2 regions of the Exiguobacterium sp. FD-YE-25-4 genome follow, and region 1 is predicted to be linked to the other one. Evidence: predicted binding sites of a transcription regulator. Region 1 holds the regulator's gene; the other holds the start of a gene.

What was found. Region 1 encodes LexA, which represses DNA repair genes until DNA is damaged. Its sites were predicted from a motif close to CGAACATATGTTCG; they were not measured.
Region 2: AC13H5_RS10575 (Y-family DNA polymerase) is a predicted target of LexA. The motif match lies at 1,173-1,186, and genes of this name have one in related genera.

What each region holds. Positions count from the first base shown of each region.
Region 1 is NZ_CM168041.1:1,643,305-1,651,018, reverse strand. It holds gene AC13H5_RS08540 (DNA alkylation repair protein) at 1-138, shown strand, start outside; gene AC13H5_RS08535 (metal-binding protein) at 226-666, opposite strand; gene lexA (transcriptional repressor LexA) at 666-1,286, opposite strand; gene AC13H5_RS08525 (hypothetical protein) at 1,492-1,728, shown strand; gene AC13H5_RS08520 (YneB family resolvase-like protein) at 1,801-2,445, shown strand; gene AC13H5_RS08515 (DUF896 domain-containing protein) at 2,506-2,739, shown strand; gene tkt (transketolase) at 2,939-4,930, shown strand; gene AC13H5_RS08505 (YneF family protein) at 5,055-5,285, shown strand; gene AC13H5_RS08500 (ABC transporter transmembrane domain-containing protein) at 5,415-7,169, shown strand; gene AC13H5_RS08495 (ABC transporter ATP-binding protein) at 7,159-7,714, shown strand, end outside.
Region 2 is NZ_CM168041.1:2,046,790-2,054,503, reverse strand. It holds gene AC13H5_RS10575 (Y-family DNA polymerase) at 1-1,153, opposite strand, end outside; gene secA2 (accessory Sec system translocase SecA2) at 1,391-3,760, shown strand; gene AC13H5_RS10565 (SLAP domain-containing protein) at 3,762-4,583, shown strand; gene AC13H5_RS10560 (bifunctional 2',3'-cyclic-nucleotide 2'-phosphodiesterase/3'-nucleotidase) at 4,875-7,619, shown strand.

The DNA of each region.
Region 1 (7,714 bases):
CGACTTGCAGCGACCAGAGTGCACGACTGGTCAGATTTGACGACCCGTCGGCATTATCCAGGGGAGCATCGTGTCGTCTTGTTGGTAAATGGACGAGAAGTGGCTGAACATCATGTCATGTTGCATAAAAGTTATTGAACTTCCATATAATAAACGGTTCAAAAAAGGGCAACCCTGTCTATTTAGACGGGTTGCCCTTTTTTAGCGTATAACATAACGATCTGGTTAAAACGCACGTTTGAAGAACGTGGACGCATAGTCGAGCGTCGTATGTAGCGTCGTCGCGAAAACGAGTCCGAAGAAGCATGCTGCCCCGTTCAGGTCGAGCCACGATCTGACAGCTTCCTCATACGGCGTGACCGTGAGCAGAAGCGTGAGCGGGAAACCGAGATAGATGACCCGGATCAGATCGCTCAAGAGCGGAAAATGCGAGAATAACGACCGATGGGGCATAATCTTCACATAAGGGAGCCAAAAGCCCCGAAGCGGTCCCCATCGATAATAGGCGTCCGACTTCAAATCGAGATCCGGGGAGAGCCAGAACGTCCCGATGAGGGCGCCAAGCAAGAACACGGTCGGAACATCGATGTCAATAAAAGGCGTGGCAATCGCAAGAGCACCGATTGCCACGAGATTCGTACGGGTATGTGTCTTGCCACTAGCCATTAGTGAATCGTGCGGTATACACCGATGACCTTCCCTAAAATCGACACGTTATCGAAATACATCGCTTCGAGCTCGTCGTTCTCCGGCTGGAGGCGAACTTTCGAAGCTTCTTTATAAATCCGCTTCACGGTCGCTTCACCTTCATCCGTCATGGCGACGACAATCTCTCCATTGTCGGCCGTGTTCTGTTGACGGACGAGGACGCGGTCCCCATCCAAGATCCCCGCGTTAATCATCGAGTCTCCTGAGACAGAGAGCATGTAGACGTTGTCGGAACCGACGACGTGAGCCGGGAGCGGGAAGTGTTCTTCCACGTTCTCGATGGCCGTGATCGGCGTACCGGCTGTGACTTTCCCGATGACCGGCACGTACATGACGGCATCGTGGTCTTCGACGACGGACATCTCTTCATCCAAAATCTCGATGGCGCGTGGCTTCGTCTTATCACGTCGAATCAATCCACGCTTCTCAAGACGGTCCAAGTGACCGTGTACAGTCGAGCTCGATGCGAGCCCGACAGCCTCGCCAATTTCGCGGACCGAAGGGGGATACCCTTTCGCCCGAACCTCGGCTTTTATAAAATCAAGAATCTGTTGTTGTCTTGCTGACATTTTTTTCAATGGATTTCACCTCGATTATGTCGAATAACCTGCGAACGCATCCTATTCTTTATGGGTTTAGTTTAACACAAGAACACATGAGCGCACAAACATTCGTTCGTTTTTTTCTGCTTGACCGAACAGAAGTTCTTGTTTTATGATGAGAACAGATAAACGAACAGACGTTCTCGAGAACGTGTATTCTTATTCCCAGGAGGCAATGATTATGAGAGACACAATCAATGGAATCATCTTAGTCGGCATGTTGGCATTCGGTATGTTCGTATTTTTCGCGGTCGGAGAGCTTCGTGACAACGAAGCGGTCGTCGTGACCGAACAAAAAGTCGAACACAGTATTGAAGAAGAAGTCGCCTTGACAGAGGCGGAGACGCTCGAAGCGCATATTCTCGCTAAACGGGATGAGAAAAAAGACGACAAGACGACGTGGTTCGCCGCCGAATAATCGTTTCTGATTGCGAACATCCCTTCATCCTGTGTATCGTAGAGGGCGAATGGAAAGAAAGGAAGTGACGCGATGCGAGTCGTCATTTATTGTCGCGTATCGACGAACAAGTCCACCCAAGAGACGTCGCTCAGTCGTCAGGCGGACGAATTGAAGCAGATGGCGAGACGTCTTGATGCTGAGGTTGTCGATGTGATCAGTGAACAAGAGAGCGGGTATGAGGTCAATCGGGCGGGACTGCTCGATCTATTGGAGCACGTCTCGACGTCTGATCTCGATGCCGTGCTCGTGAGCGATGACAGCCGTCTCGGACGGGGAAATGCAAAAATCGCTATCTTGCATACGCTCATGAAACATAACGTGCGCTTGTTGACGATGCAGTCGTCCGATGAATATATCGTCTCCGACGCCGAGAAGATGGTGCTCGAAATCGTCAGTGTCGTCGAAGAGTATCAACGCAAGATCCATAACGCTAAAATTTCACGCGGAATGCGTCGGGCGGTCGCGAACGGATTTAATCCGCATCGGAATATCCAGCACCATGACCAGGGCGGCCGGAGCCGAATCGAAGTTCCGATTGAAGAAATCGTCCAATTGCGTGAACGTGGACTCACGTTCGCTGAAATTGCCGCCACCCTCCGCGGTTTTGGTTATGAGGTATCGAAAGCGACCGTGAACCGGCGCTACTTGGAGCACGTGTCGGTACCAGAAACTTGATTCCTGCTCGCTGATTTTGTACAGTAGAAGGACAAATTCAGTAGAGAGGGGGCGAGCCCGATGCTAGCACCTGAACAGTTGGAGCGAATCAATTTCCTCGCCAACAAAGCAAAGACAGATGGTCTGTCACCACAAGAGATGGACGAGCAGCAAGCGCTGCGCCAACAATATTTGCAAGCGTTCCGCCAATCATTCAAATCACAGATGATGGGAATGAAGGTCGTCGATCCGGAAGGAAACGACGTAACGCCAGAAAAATTAAAAGATGAGCAGGAACGTTACCGCTCAGAATGACCATGAATGCACATCCTATTTCATATAGGATGTGCATGTTTGTTATACGCGAACGTTGATCAGGGGGACTCATTGATGCGTTTTCAAACGAAAGGAAGTAAACGATTCCATTTAATGTGTTATACTAATTAATTAGTTGTGACACACGAATGAGTGTGCTAAAATATGACGGGTAGAAACTTTGTTAACAACAGAGAGGATGAAATTAGTGGAAACAACTACTAAAGAATTATTAGCGATTAACTCGATTCGGACGCTCTCAATCGATGCGGTCCAAAAAGCGAACTCAGGTCACCCGGGTATGCCGATGGGTGCGGCTCCGATGGCGTTCACACTTTGGACGGACAAAATGCGTCACAACCCGAAAAACCCGAACTGGTTCAACCGTGATCGGTTCGTCCTTTCAGCGGGACACGGTTCGATGCTCTTGTACTCGCTTCTTCACTTATCTGGTTACGATCTCTCAATGGACGATCTCAAATCGTTCCGCCAAATGGATTCGAAAACGCCTGGGCATCCAGAGTACCGTCACACGGCAGGTGTCGACGCGACGACTGGACCGCTCGGACAAGGGATTGCCATGGCTGTCGGGATGGCAATGGCAGAGAAACATTTGGAAGCGACGTACAACCGCGATGAGTTCAAAGTGGTTGACCACTTCACATACGGGATTTGCGGAGACGGTGACTTGATGGAAGGCGTATCGGCAGAAGCTGCTTCGCTCGCTGGTCACTTGAAACTTGGCAAACTCGTCGTCCTTTACGATTCAAATGATATCTCGCTTGACGGCGACCTTCACAAATCGTTCTCGGAAAGCGTTGAAGATCGTTTCAACGCCTACGGTTGGCAAGTGATCCGTGTCGAAGATGGTACGGATATCGATACGATCGCGAAAGCAATCGACGAAGCGAAAGCAGAAACGTCGAAACCGACCCTCATCGAAGTGAAGACGGTTATCGGCTTCGGTTCACCGAACAAGTCAGGCAAATCGGCATCACACGGTGCACCACTCGGCGAAGCTGAAATTGAGCTCACGAAGCAGTTCTACAAGTGGGAAGGCGAGAACTTCTACGTACCGAACGAAGTATACGACTTGTTCAACGATAAAGTCGTTGAGCCAGGCGCGAAGCATGAAGCGGACTGGAACGAACTCGTTGAAGCTTACAAGTCAGCACACCCTGAACTTGGTGCCCAGTTCGAGCGTGCGATGAACAACGAGCTCCCAGAAGGTTGGGACAGCGAATTGCCGACGTTCGAAATCGGTTCGAAAAAAGCGACTCGTCAAACGAGCGGTGAAGTATTGAACGCGATCGCCAAAGCGGTTCCGACTCTCTTCGGAGGCTCGGCTGACCTCGCTGGTTCGAACAACACGATGATCAAAGGCGCTGCGGACTTCGATGAAGATCCAGCCGGCCGCAACATCTGGTTCGGAGTCCGTGAATTCGCGATGGCAGCAGCCGTCAACGGGATGGCGCTCCACGGTGGGGTTCTCCCATACGGCGCGACGTTCTTCGTCTTCTCGGATTACCTTCGCCCGGCCGTTCGACTTGCTGCGCTCATGGGAATCCCATCAACGTTCGTCTTGACACACGATTCAATCGCGGTCGGCGAAGATGGCCCGACCCACGAACCGGTCGAGCACTTGATGAGCTTCCGTGCGATGCCAAACTTGTCTGTTCTCCGTCCGGCTGACGGAAAAGAGACGATTGCGGCTTGGAAGCAAGCAATCACAACGAAATCATCACCGTCACTTCTCGTCTTGACGCGTCAAGCGTTGCCAGAACTCGAGGGCACGTCGATTGAAGAAGCGGCCAAAGGTGGCTACGTCGTCGCCGGTAACTCGAGCGAGGCGGACGTCCTCCTTCTCGGTACAGGTTCTGAAGTACACGTCCTCGTCGAAGCTCGCGAAGCACTCGCGGCTGAAGGCGTGAACGCGGCTGTCGTCTCGATGCCTTCTTGGGAATTGTTCGAAGCGCAATCGGCAGAGTATAAAGAATCGGTCCTTCCGTCGTCGATCACGAAACGTGTCTCGCTCGAAGCGGGCGCGACGCTCGGTTGGTACAAATACGTCGGTTTCGGCGGAAAAGTACTCGGCATCGACAAGTTCGGCGCTTCTGCTCCTGGGGATCTCCTCATGAAAGAATACGGCATGTCTGTCGACAACGTCGTCGCAGCTGTCAAATCACTTTAATCGCATGTTGTCAGTGGTGGCCCGGAGGTTTTGGGTCACCACTTTTTTTTCAGACGACTAGCGAATTAGCGTAATATAGTGTATAGTAAAAAACGATGTTTCATATGGTAGAGGAGGTTAAGCCTTGAGTACATTATTCTGGATTCTTCTTATCGTGGCAGCACTAATCGGGGGTATTGCGATCGGTTTCTTTATCGCTCGTAAATACATGATGAACTACCTCGAACAGAACCCACCGATCAACGAAGATATGATTCGTACATTGATGATGCAAATGGGTCAAAAGCCGTCACAGAAGAAAGTCAACCAAGTGATGCGCGCCATGAACGTTCAAATGAAGAACGAAAAGAAATAAACTCGATTGACCGAAGCACTTTGCGCCCGCAAAGTGCTTTTTTCATCCAGTTTTTGTTAGACAATCGAACAAACTTTCGCTAATCTAATAGAATAGTCTGAATTCAAGACAACATAGGGGGTGTTTCCAATTCGTGTATTCAAACAACTAGCTTGGTTCTTCAAGCTCGAGTGGCGGACGTATGCGCTCGGCATCGTCTTACTCATGTTCGTCGCGGCGCTCGAACTTATACCGCCGCGCATCATCGGACGAATCGTCGATGAAATCAACCGGGGAACGCTTGGAACAGATTTATTATGGATGTTGCTCGGCGGGCTCGCGGCCGTCGGGATCGGGAACTATGTGGCCCGTTTCTTCTGGCGATACTTCATCTTCGGGGCTTCGATTCGCCTCGGTCGGATGTTGCGGAGTCAGCTCTATCGTCATTTCACCGATTTAGATCAACGGTTTTATAAGAAGTCGCGGGTCGGGGATTTGATGGCCCATGCGACAAACGATGTCCAAGCCGTCTCGACGACGGCGGGTGCGGGGATTTTGACACTCGTCGATAGCATCACTATGGGAACGTTCGTCATTATCACGATGGTGACGACCATCAGTTGGAAGTTGACGGTCGTGGCATTGTTGCCGCTGCCAATCATGGTCGCGTTGACGACGCGATACGGCAAACTCTTACATAATCGGTTCGGGGTCGCCCAAGCGGCGTTCTCTGAACTGAACGATAAAGTCCAAGAGAGCGTCAGCGGTGTCCGGGTGTTGAAGTCGACCGGGGAAGTCGGCCGCGACGTCGACTCGTTCGAGAAGCTATCCGACGAAGTCATGGCGAAAAACGTACGTGTCGCGAAAATCGACGCCTTGTACGACCCGACCATCTTCGGGATTGTCGGCCTCTCGTATATCTTGTCGATCGGTTATGGCGCGTATTTGATTGAACAAGGAGAGCTGACCATCGGACAGATCGTTAGTTTCACCGCCTATCTCGGCTTGCTCACGTGGCCGATGCTCGCTTTCGGCTGGCTGTTCAATATCGTCGAACGAGGGCGGGCGTCTTACGACCGGATCGAGCGGATGCTCGCCGTCAAACCTGAGATTCAGGATGATCCGATGGCGGCGACGAAACTCGCCCATTCGGAGATTGAAGCGGATATTCGTGCGTTCCGTTATGACGAGACGCCCGTCCTGCAAGACGTCACATTCCGCCTCGAACGCGGACGGACGCTCGGACTCGTCGGCCGTACCGGTTCTGGTAAGACGACGATTGTACGCTTGTTGACACGAGAGTATGACGTGCATGATGGGACGATCAAAATCGGTGGTGTCAACATTCGCCAAGTGAAAAAATCACTCCTGCTCGATAAAGTCGCCGTCGTCCCGCAAGACCATTTCTTGTTCAGCGATTCGATTGCGAACAATATCGCATTCGGCAAACCGGAAGCGAAACTCGACGAAATCATGGAGGCGGCCAAAATCGCCGAGGTTCATGATGACATCATGCGGCTGCCGGAAGGATACGCCACGCTCGTCGGGGAACGGGGTGTGACGTTGTCGGGTGGTCAGAAGCAACGGATTTCAATCGCACGTGCCCTCATGATTGAGGCGGACGTGTTGATCCTCGACGATGCCCTCTCGGCTGTCGATGCGAAGACGGAGGAGGCGATCATCGAGCATTTCCGGACCGGGAACCCTGACCAGTCCCGCTTGATCGTGGCGCATCGACTGTCTGCGGTCGAGCATGCTGATGAGATTCTCGTCCTTGAGGACGGTCGAATCATCCAACGCGGGCGTCATCAGGACTTGATTCGCGAGCCCGGTTGGTACAAAGACACGTACGATCGCCAACAACTCGAGGCGATTGTCGAAGGAGGTGGCCACCATGAAGCATGACGTTCAGGAATGGGCGGTCATCAAACGCCTGTTGGCCTACACGAACCGCTACGCACGTCCGCTCGGACTCGCTTTTGTGTTCTTGCTGCTCGCCACCGGCGCAAAACTCGCAGGACCGTTCTTAATCAAAGTGTTCATCGATGAGTTCGTGACGCCTGGCGTCTATCCGACAAACTGGGTCGTCACCTTGCTCGTCGTCTATCTCGTCCTCCATATCTCGGCGATCATCTTCGACTACTTGCAGTCAATTTCGTTCCAAAAGATTGCCTTGAAGATCGTGCAAAACATCCGGATGGATATCTTCCGACATGTGATGGGGATGCGGCTCGCCTACTTTGACCGGACTCCGGCGGGAGTGCTTGTCTCTCGAATCACGAACGACACCGAGGCCGTCAAGGAACTGTATGTCGGGGTAATGAGCACGTTTGTACAGTCAGCGGTTCAATTGGTCGGGACGTACGTGTTCCTTTATATCCTCGAACCGACGCTCGCGACGATGGGGCTCGTCCTTGTTCCGCTGTTCTGGCTCATCATCTGGGCGTATC
Region 2 (7,714 bases), 400 kb from region 1:
CGAAGCGGCGCGCCCGGGCCCACTCGTCCTCGAAGAACGACAGCTGAACGTGGTCACTCCGAGGCTCGAGCTTGCCGAGGGCGACCGAGACGTAACGGACCGCCTCCGTCTCATCCCACGCGTCGAGGAAGAGCGTCAACAACACCGGCAAGAACTCGCGCTCGTCCGCTGTGAAGCGGGCGAGTTTTTTTTGTTTGCTGAACCCGCGCCGCTCGCTCGTCCGGGTGTAGCGGACGCCGAGATGGACGCTCCCGCCGACGAGTCCGGCCTGTCGCGTCCGCATCCCGACCTCGACCGCAATCGCCTGCAGGACGAGCCGGATGGCTGCGTACGTCGCATAGTCCTTCATGAGCGTGATGCCGTGGCCGATCGTCCGGGGCCGCTGCCGCTTCGCCCCGAACAGGGAGCTCGGCGGGAGGATCGTCGGCGACTCGTCGATGCCCCAGGCGTGATGCCACAGCTCGGCGCCGATGACGCCGAACTTCTCATGGAGCGTCTCGAGCGGATAGCGGGCGAGGTCACCGATCGTCTCGATGCCGAGCCGCCGGAGATGGACTTCCATCTTCGCCCCGACGCCCCACATCTTGCCGATCGGGGCCGGGTGGATCAACTTCTCGACGTCGTGGAGGAAATAGCTGGCGACACCTGTCTTCTTCCCATGCAGGTCGAGGACGAGCTTGGCGAGGACGTTGTTCGGTCCGATGCCGATTGTGACCGGGATGCCGGTGTAGCGGAACACGGTCGATCGGATGAGGCGGGCGACGTGCGCATCGTTCCCGAACAGCCGCTCCGTCCCGGTCAAGTCGACGAGCGTCTCGTCGACCGAGTAGACGCGGATCGCCTCGGGGGGTGCGAACTGGTGCAAGATGTGGACGATTTGGACGGACACGTTCAAATAGTGGCTCATCCGGGCCTCGGCGTAGATGACGTGCCGTCGTTCGTGCCACGGCAACCGGTCGATGTGGAACCGTCTAGAGCCGGTCTTGATGCCGAGCTGCTTCATCGGCGGCGTCGCGGCGAGGACGAGGGCGCCGTAGTCCTGCAGGTTCGATAAGACGACGAGCTTTGTCTTGTACGGGTTCAACTTGCGGGCGGCGCACTCGCAACTGGCATAGAACGAGACGCTGTCGATACAAAAAATCCGACGTCGCATAGCCACCTCTCCTTTTTTACGAACAAGCGTTCTGTTTTTCTCATCGTATCACGGTCTCACGCCGTCTCAAATAGAAAAATGAAAACAAATTTTGAAAAGAGTTAAAAAAAGGATAGATGGTGAATGAAATTCCATCTTTTTGGAATTTACCGAAATAATAAAGCGAGGCGGAAACAAAATCCGGTATAATGGGAGGGTAGCTAGACAAATATGGTTTCGGACGATGGAGGCTATCCTGTGATTGATTTTGTGAAGCAATTGACCAATGATCAGGCACGACGATTGAAAACCTATAAGAAACAAGTCGAACGCATCAACGCGTACGAAGAAACGATGCGCGCCTTAGACGATGAGGCGCTTCGCCAGTACGCGCTCGAACTGAAACAGCGGCTCACGGACGGTGCGGACGTCCGCGCCATCACGGAGGAAGGGTTCGCCCTCGTCCGCGAGGCATCCGTCCGGACGATCGGGCTCCGTCACTATGACGTCCAGCTCATCGGCGGTCTTGCGCTGCTCGAAGGAAATATCGCCGAGATGCCGACCGGGGAAGGGAAGACGCTCGTCGCGGCTCTCCCGGCGTTCGTCAAGGCGCTCGAAGGGAAAGGCGTCCATGTCATCACGGTAAACGACTATTTGGCGATGCGTGACGCCGAACAGATCGGCAAGATTCATACGTTTCTCGGGCTCACGGTTGGACTGAACGTCCCGGAGATGGAGCTCGCTGACAAACAGGCGGCGTATGCGGCCGACATTACATACGGGGTCGGGACCGAGTTCGGGTTCGACTATCTTCGGGACCACTTGGTCGGCTCGCCGGAAGAACGGGTCCAGCGTCCGTTCCATTTCGCGCTGCTCGATGAAGTCGACAGCGTCTTGATCGACGAGGCGAAGACGCCGCTCATCATTGCCCAGAAGGACGAGTCGCACGTCCGCTTGAAACGTCTCGCCCAAACCGTGTTCGGCCAATTGACGGAAGACGACTATACGGTCGACCTCGAGGCGCGCGCCGTCATGTTCTCGGACAAAGGTATCGAGAAAATCGAGGCGTTGTTCTCGGTCGACAACTTGTTTTCCGCCGAGCACCACGTCTTGTATCACTACATGATGCAGGCGCTCCGGGCGAACGTGTTGTTCGAGCGGGACGTCGACTATATCGTCCAAGAAGGCAAAATCGAGTTGATCGACTTGTTCACGGGTCGGGTCATGGAAGGCAGGAGCTTGTCGGAAGGCCTCCATCAGGCGCTCGAGGCGAAAGAACAGATCGACATCACCGAAGAGAACAAGACGACGGCCGAGATCACGATTCAACACTACTTCCGGATGTACCCGCTCCTCGGCGGCATGACCGGGACGGCGCAGACGTCACGTGAAGAGTTCATGAAGACGTATCAGATGGACGTCGTCCAAGTGCCGACGAACCGGCCGAAGAAGCGCCAGGACCTGCCGGACCGCGTCTTTGATACGATTGCCCATAAATATGCGGCGGTCGGTCAAGAGGTCGCGGCCATCCACGCGACGGGACAACCGATTTTGATCGGGACGACGTCGATCGCCCAGTCGGAGGCCGTCAGCGAGCAGCTTCAAAAACAAGGCATCGCGCATGAACTGTTGAACGCGAAGACGGTCGCCCAAGAAGCCGAGATTATCGCTGAGGCGGGACGGCTCGGTCACGTGACGATCGCGACGAACATGGCCGGACGCGGGACCGACATCGTCTTAGACGAGACGGCACGCGAACAGGGCGGCTTGTATGTCATCGGGACGGAACGGCACGAATCGCTCCGCGTCGACAATCAGCTCCGCGGACGGTCGGGACGTCAAGGCGACCCGGGCATGTCACGTTTCTTCGTCTCGCTCGAGGACGACCTCGTCAAACGGTACGCCGCCGAACGGTTGAAACGTGTCGAGCACAAACTGACGCCGGACGAACACGGAGAAGTCCGCCATAAAGAAGCGGGCGACATCATCGAATACGCCCAGACGACGATCGAAGGTGTCGGCGTGTCGGTCCGTGACTACATGTTCAAGCTCGACGATGTCTTGAACGAGCAGCGCCGCATCATCTATACGATTCGCGATGAGGCGGTCGACGCCAATGCGACGGCCATCTTGAACAACGTGCTCGCGATGATGCGCCTCGCGCTCAACGAGACGCTCGACCGTCATATCGCGGCCGACCTCGTCCCGGAAGAGTGGGCGACGGACGCGCTCATCGAGGACTATCTCTATTTGACGCAACAGGCGCCGACGTGGGATGACACGGTCGGGGACAAAGAAGAGTTGAAACAAGCGGTCGCCCCATGGATCGACGGCATCGTCGCGACGGCAGAACAGCGGATCGAGGGTTACCCGGAAGTCATCGCCTTCGCGCGGCAACAACTGCTCAACCATCTCGATATCCGCTGGACGAACCATTTGACGACGATGAACGCCTTGAAAGAAGGCATCGGGCTCCGCAGCTATGGCCAGGAAGACCCGAGCCGTCAGTTCGGCAAGGAAGGACTCGAGATCTTCCAAGAGACGTATCTCGATATCGCCCGCGACGTGACGATTCAACTGTGCCAGCTAGATCTATACTTTGCGCAACGGGAAGAGGAGGGGCTGTGACATGTTCGGACTATTGAAACGAAAGAAAATCGAGACGATCATCCGCCAAGACGACGAGCGGGCGCTCCGCCTCGTGTTCGATGAAGGGATGGACATCTCGAAAGAAGATGAGTACGTGTTCCGCTATCATGCGACGACGTTGCCGCCGCTCGCGGACAACCAGTTGTCGATCGAGCTGCTCAGTGCGACGAAGAACCCGGGCGGCCTGTCCGTGGTCGCCTTGTTCCGCAACACGGTCGCGACCGAGTTCTCGCTCGACGAGATCCCGGTGCTCTTGTTGAACGAGCGCCGCGAACCGCTCGGCCAAAAGATGCTGAGCCGGATGGATTTGCCGTCGTTCGAGGCGATGACGAGTAAGCCCGTCTATCTCGACTTCTTCGAGGAGGAACTGTTCACCGATGTCGACGCTCTCGACACCGAGTCGCTCCAACTCGCCTTCCAAATGAATCCTACGGCACCGCTCCAAGACATCTCCGACGGCGAACGGGACGCGTTCCCTGACGTGGCGTGGTATCGCCTGAAGCGGATGAACGTCCTCAGCCGTCCGGTCGCCGAAGGCCAGTTTGATCTGTTGCTCGTCCATCTCGACGTGACCGACACGGAAATCGGTGCCTCGCTCCTCGTCCGGAACGGGTACCTCGAGCAGGCTCTCCAAATCCCGCGCCTCCCGCTCGAGTTGATGCAGCGGGACGAGGTCGTCGGCCGGGCCGACGCAACGCTCAACGAGCCGATTTTACCGAAACATGATTATCCGCTCCACGTCCGCTTCAAGCGGCCGGAAGGAGACAGCGACGGACCGATCTCGATTCGCATCCGTTCGTGACGATATGACCATCCCTGACACGCGTCGGGGATGGTTTTTTAGGTCTAATGGACTGCTTGTGCGAAGTCTAGCCACTAAACAAGTCGGGCTAAAAAACCGCTTGAAGCGAAGTCGTCTGTTCCGGTAAATCATACCGTTTCATACCTTTTCCATGTTCTCGGAAAGTCGTCTACAACCAGACCTTTCTTTACCAAATTTTTAAGGAAATAGGACATAGGATTCATTAAAATGAGAGTCCGGCTATGGTATATTTAGTCCGCAATGCACACCACATGAATGGGGAGAAAAATCATGTCTAAATTTACGAAGATGGCCATTGCTACGTCGCTCATCGTCCCAACGCTCATCCCGCTCCAACACGCATCAGCTGCCGACGAGGATGTCGTCAAACTGCGCTTCTTGGAGACGACCGACTTACATACGAATATCACTAACTACGACTACTTCCAGGACAAGATCGACAACACGATCGGCTTGACGAAAGTGGCGACGTTGATTCAGCAACATCGCATGGAAGCCGGCAAACCGAACACGTTCCTATTCGATAACGGGGATACGATTCAAGGGACGCCGTTCGGGGATTACGTCCGTGAACAGCATCAACAAACACCGGGTACGTTTGAACATCCGATGTACAAAGCGATGTCGGCGCTCGAGTTCGATGCGGTCACACTCGGGAACCACGAGTTCAACTTCGGACTCCAGTTCTTGTATGACGCGATGCAAGGCTCAAAAGGCAAGCTCCGCTTCGTCAACTCGAACGTGAAAGACTTGTCGGGTGAGCCGATCGTCTCGAAATATAACGAGGATGGACAAGAAGTCCAAATCATCGAACGCCAAGTCGTCGACGCGGACGGCGAGACGCACACGATCAAAGTCGGTGTCTTCGGGGTCGTCCCGCCGAAAATCATGTCGTGGGACTCAGGCAACCTCCAAGGCAAGGTGACAGCGGATGATATCATCCCGTCGGCACGTGAGTCGGTCGCGAAATTGAAAGAGCAAGGAGCCGACGTCGTTGTCGCGCTCGCGCACTCAGGTATCGGGGAAAGTGCGACGCTCGCCGATCAACAAGAAGACGGGGAAGAGAACGTCGGCTACGCGCTCACGAAAATCGAAGGGCTCGACATGGTCATGACCGGTCACCAACATGGCCGTTTCCCGGACGCGAAAGGCATGTTTGCCACGTTCCCGAACGTGAACATGGATAAAGGGACGATCAACGGCAAGCCGGTCGTCATGGCGAACAACCAAGGGAAAGACCTCGGGGTCATCGACCTTGACCTCGAGCTCGTCGATGGCAACTGGCAAGTACTCGATGCGAACGCGAAACTCGATACGGTCACGGCCGAAACACCGGTCGATGCGACGATTCAGGCGCTCATCGATACGGAGCATAAGGCGACGATCGAATACATCAACCGTTCAGTCGGGGAGATTCAAGACGATATCCAAAGCTACTTCGCGCTCGTCCGTGACGATTCGTCGGTCCAGTTCGTGACGAACGCGCAGAAATGGTACGTCGAGAAAGAACTCGCGACAAACCCGGAACTCGCGGCGTATAAAGAACTCCCGCTTCTCTCGGCCGGAGCACCGTTCAAAGCCGGTAACCGTCAATTGACGGACGCCAGCTATTACACGAACATCCCGAAAGGCTCGATCGCATTGAAAAACGTGGCCGACTTGTACGTCTATCCGAACACGCTCGAAGTCGTCAAAGTGACGGGCGCGGACGTGATGGACTGGCTCGAGATGTCCGCCGGGGCGTACAAACAAGTCTCAGACGAGAACGACGAGCTGCTCAACTTGGAGTTCCGCAGCTATAACTTCGATATCCTTGACGGCCTCACGTATGAGATCGATGTCACGGGTCCAGCCAAGTTCGATGCGGGCGGGAAGTTGATCAACGACAAGGCGAACCGCGTCAAGAACGTCGAGTATAACGGCAAACCGATCACGCTCGACCAGGAGTTCCTCGTCGCGACGAACAACTATCGGGCCGGCTCGACGTCGTTCCCTGGGCTCGGTGGCGGGAAGAACATCGTCTACCGTTCGGCTTACGAGACACGGAACGTGATCTCGGACTATATCGTCAACAGCGCAGGCAGCGTCGACTACAAAGCGGACGACAACTGGAAGATCGTCGCCGATGCGAAACGAATCGCAAAATTCGAGACGGCCGACGCCGGCAAACAGTACGTCGACTTGTATGAAGGCATCGAAGCGACCGAGACGACACGTCCGGACGCGGCGAACCGCTTATTCCGCACGTACACGATCGAGCTCGATCAAGCGGCAGTTGAAATCGCTCTAACGGTGAACACGATCAAACCGGGTGCGAAAGCAGTGACCGGTACGACGACACCGAACGCGACGGTCACGTTGAAAGACGGTGACAAAGTGCTTGCGACAGCGAAAGCGGACAAAGACGGCGCGTATACGCTCGTGACGAAACCGCTCAAACTTCGTCAGTCACTTACCATCGTCTCTGAACTCGATGGGGCGACCGTGACGGAAACGAAAGTCGTCGGAGCTGGCTTCGTCGGCACACCGGCCCTCGCATCGAAGTTGACGTACGCCAACACGAACGTCATTTCTGGGAAAGTGACGCCGGAGACGAAGTTGACGCTCAAGCGTGACGGCAAGACGATCGCCTACGCGACGTCGGACAAAAACGGATCGTTCGAATTCACGAAACGCGCCGGCTTCATCTACGGGGACTATGAAGTCATCGCTAAAGATGTGACCGGAAAAGTCGTCAAAGCGAAGGCGTTCACGTTCAAGAAAGCGGCCATCGCGACACCGAAGAACACGAAAGGCGTGAAGGTCGGAACGAAAGCGCTCATCGGGAAAACGACACCGGGTGCCGTCGTCGTATTGAAAGACGCGAAAGGCAAACAAGTCGCCAAAGTGAAAGCGAGCTGGGCCGGAACGTATACGTTCACATTCAAAAAAGGTCTTGCTAAAGGAAGCTACGCGGTCATCGCGAGCGACTACACAGGCGCAAGTGCGAAACAAGCGAAGTTCGCATTGAAATAAGCGATTCAACCGAGACGGCGTCCCAACAGGGCGCCGTTTTTGCGCGCTCGAAAAAGTGTCAAAAAAGTGAACGAAACCTCTTACGAAAAAAGGGG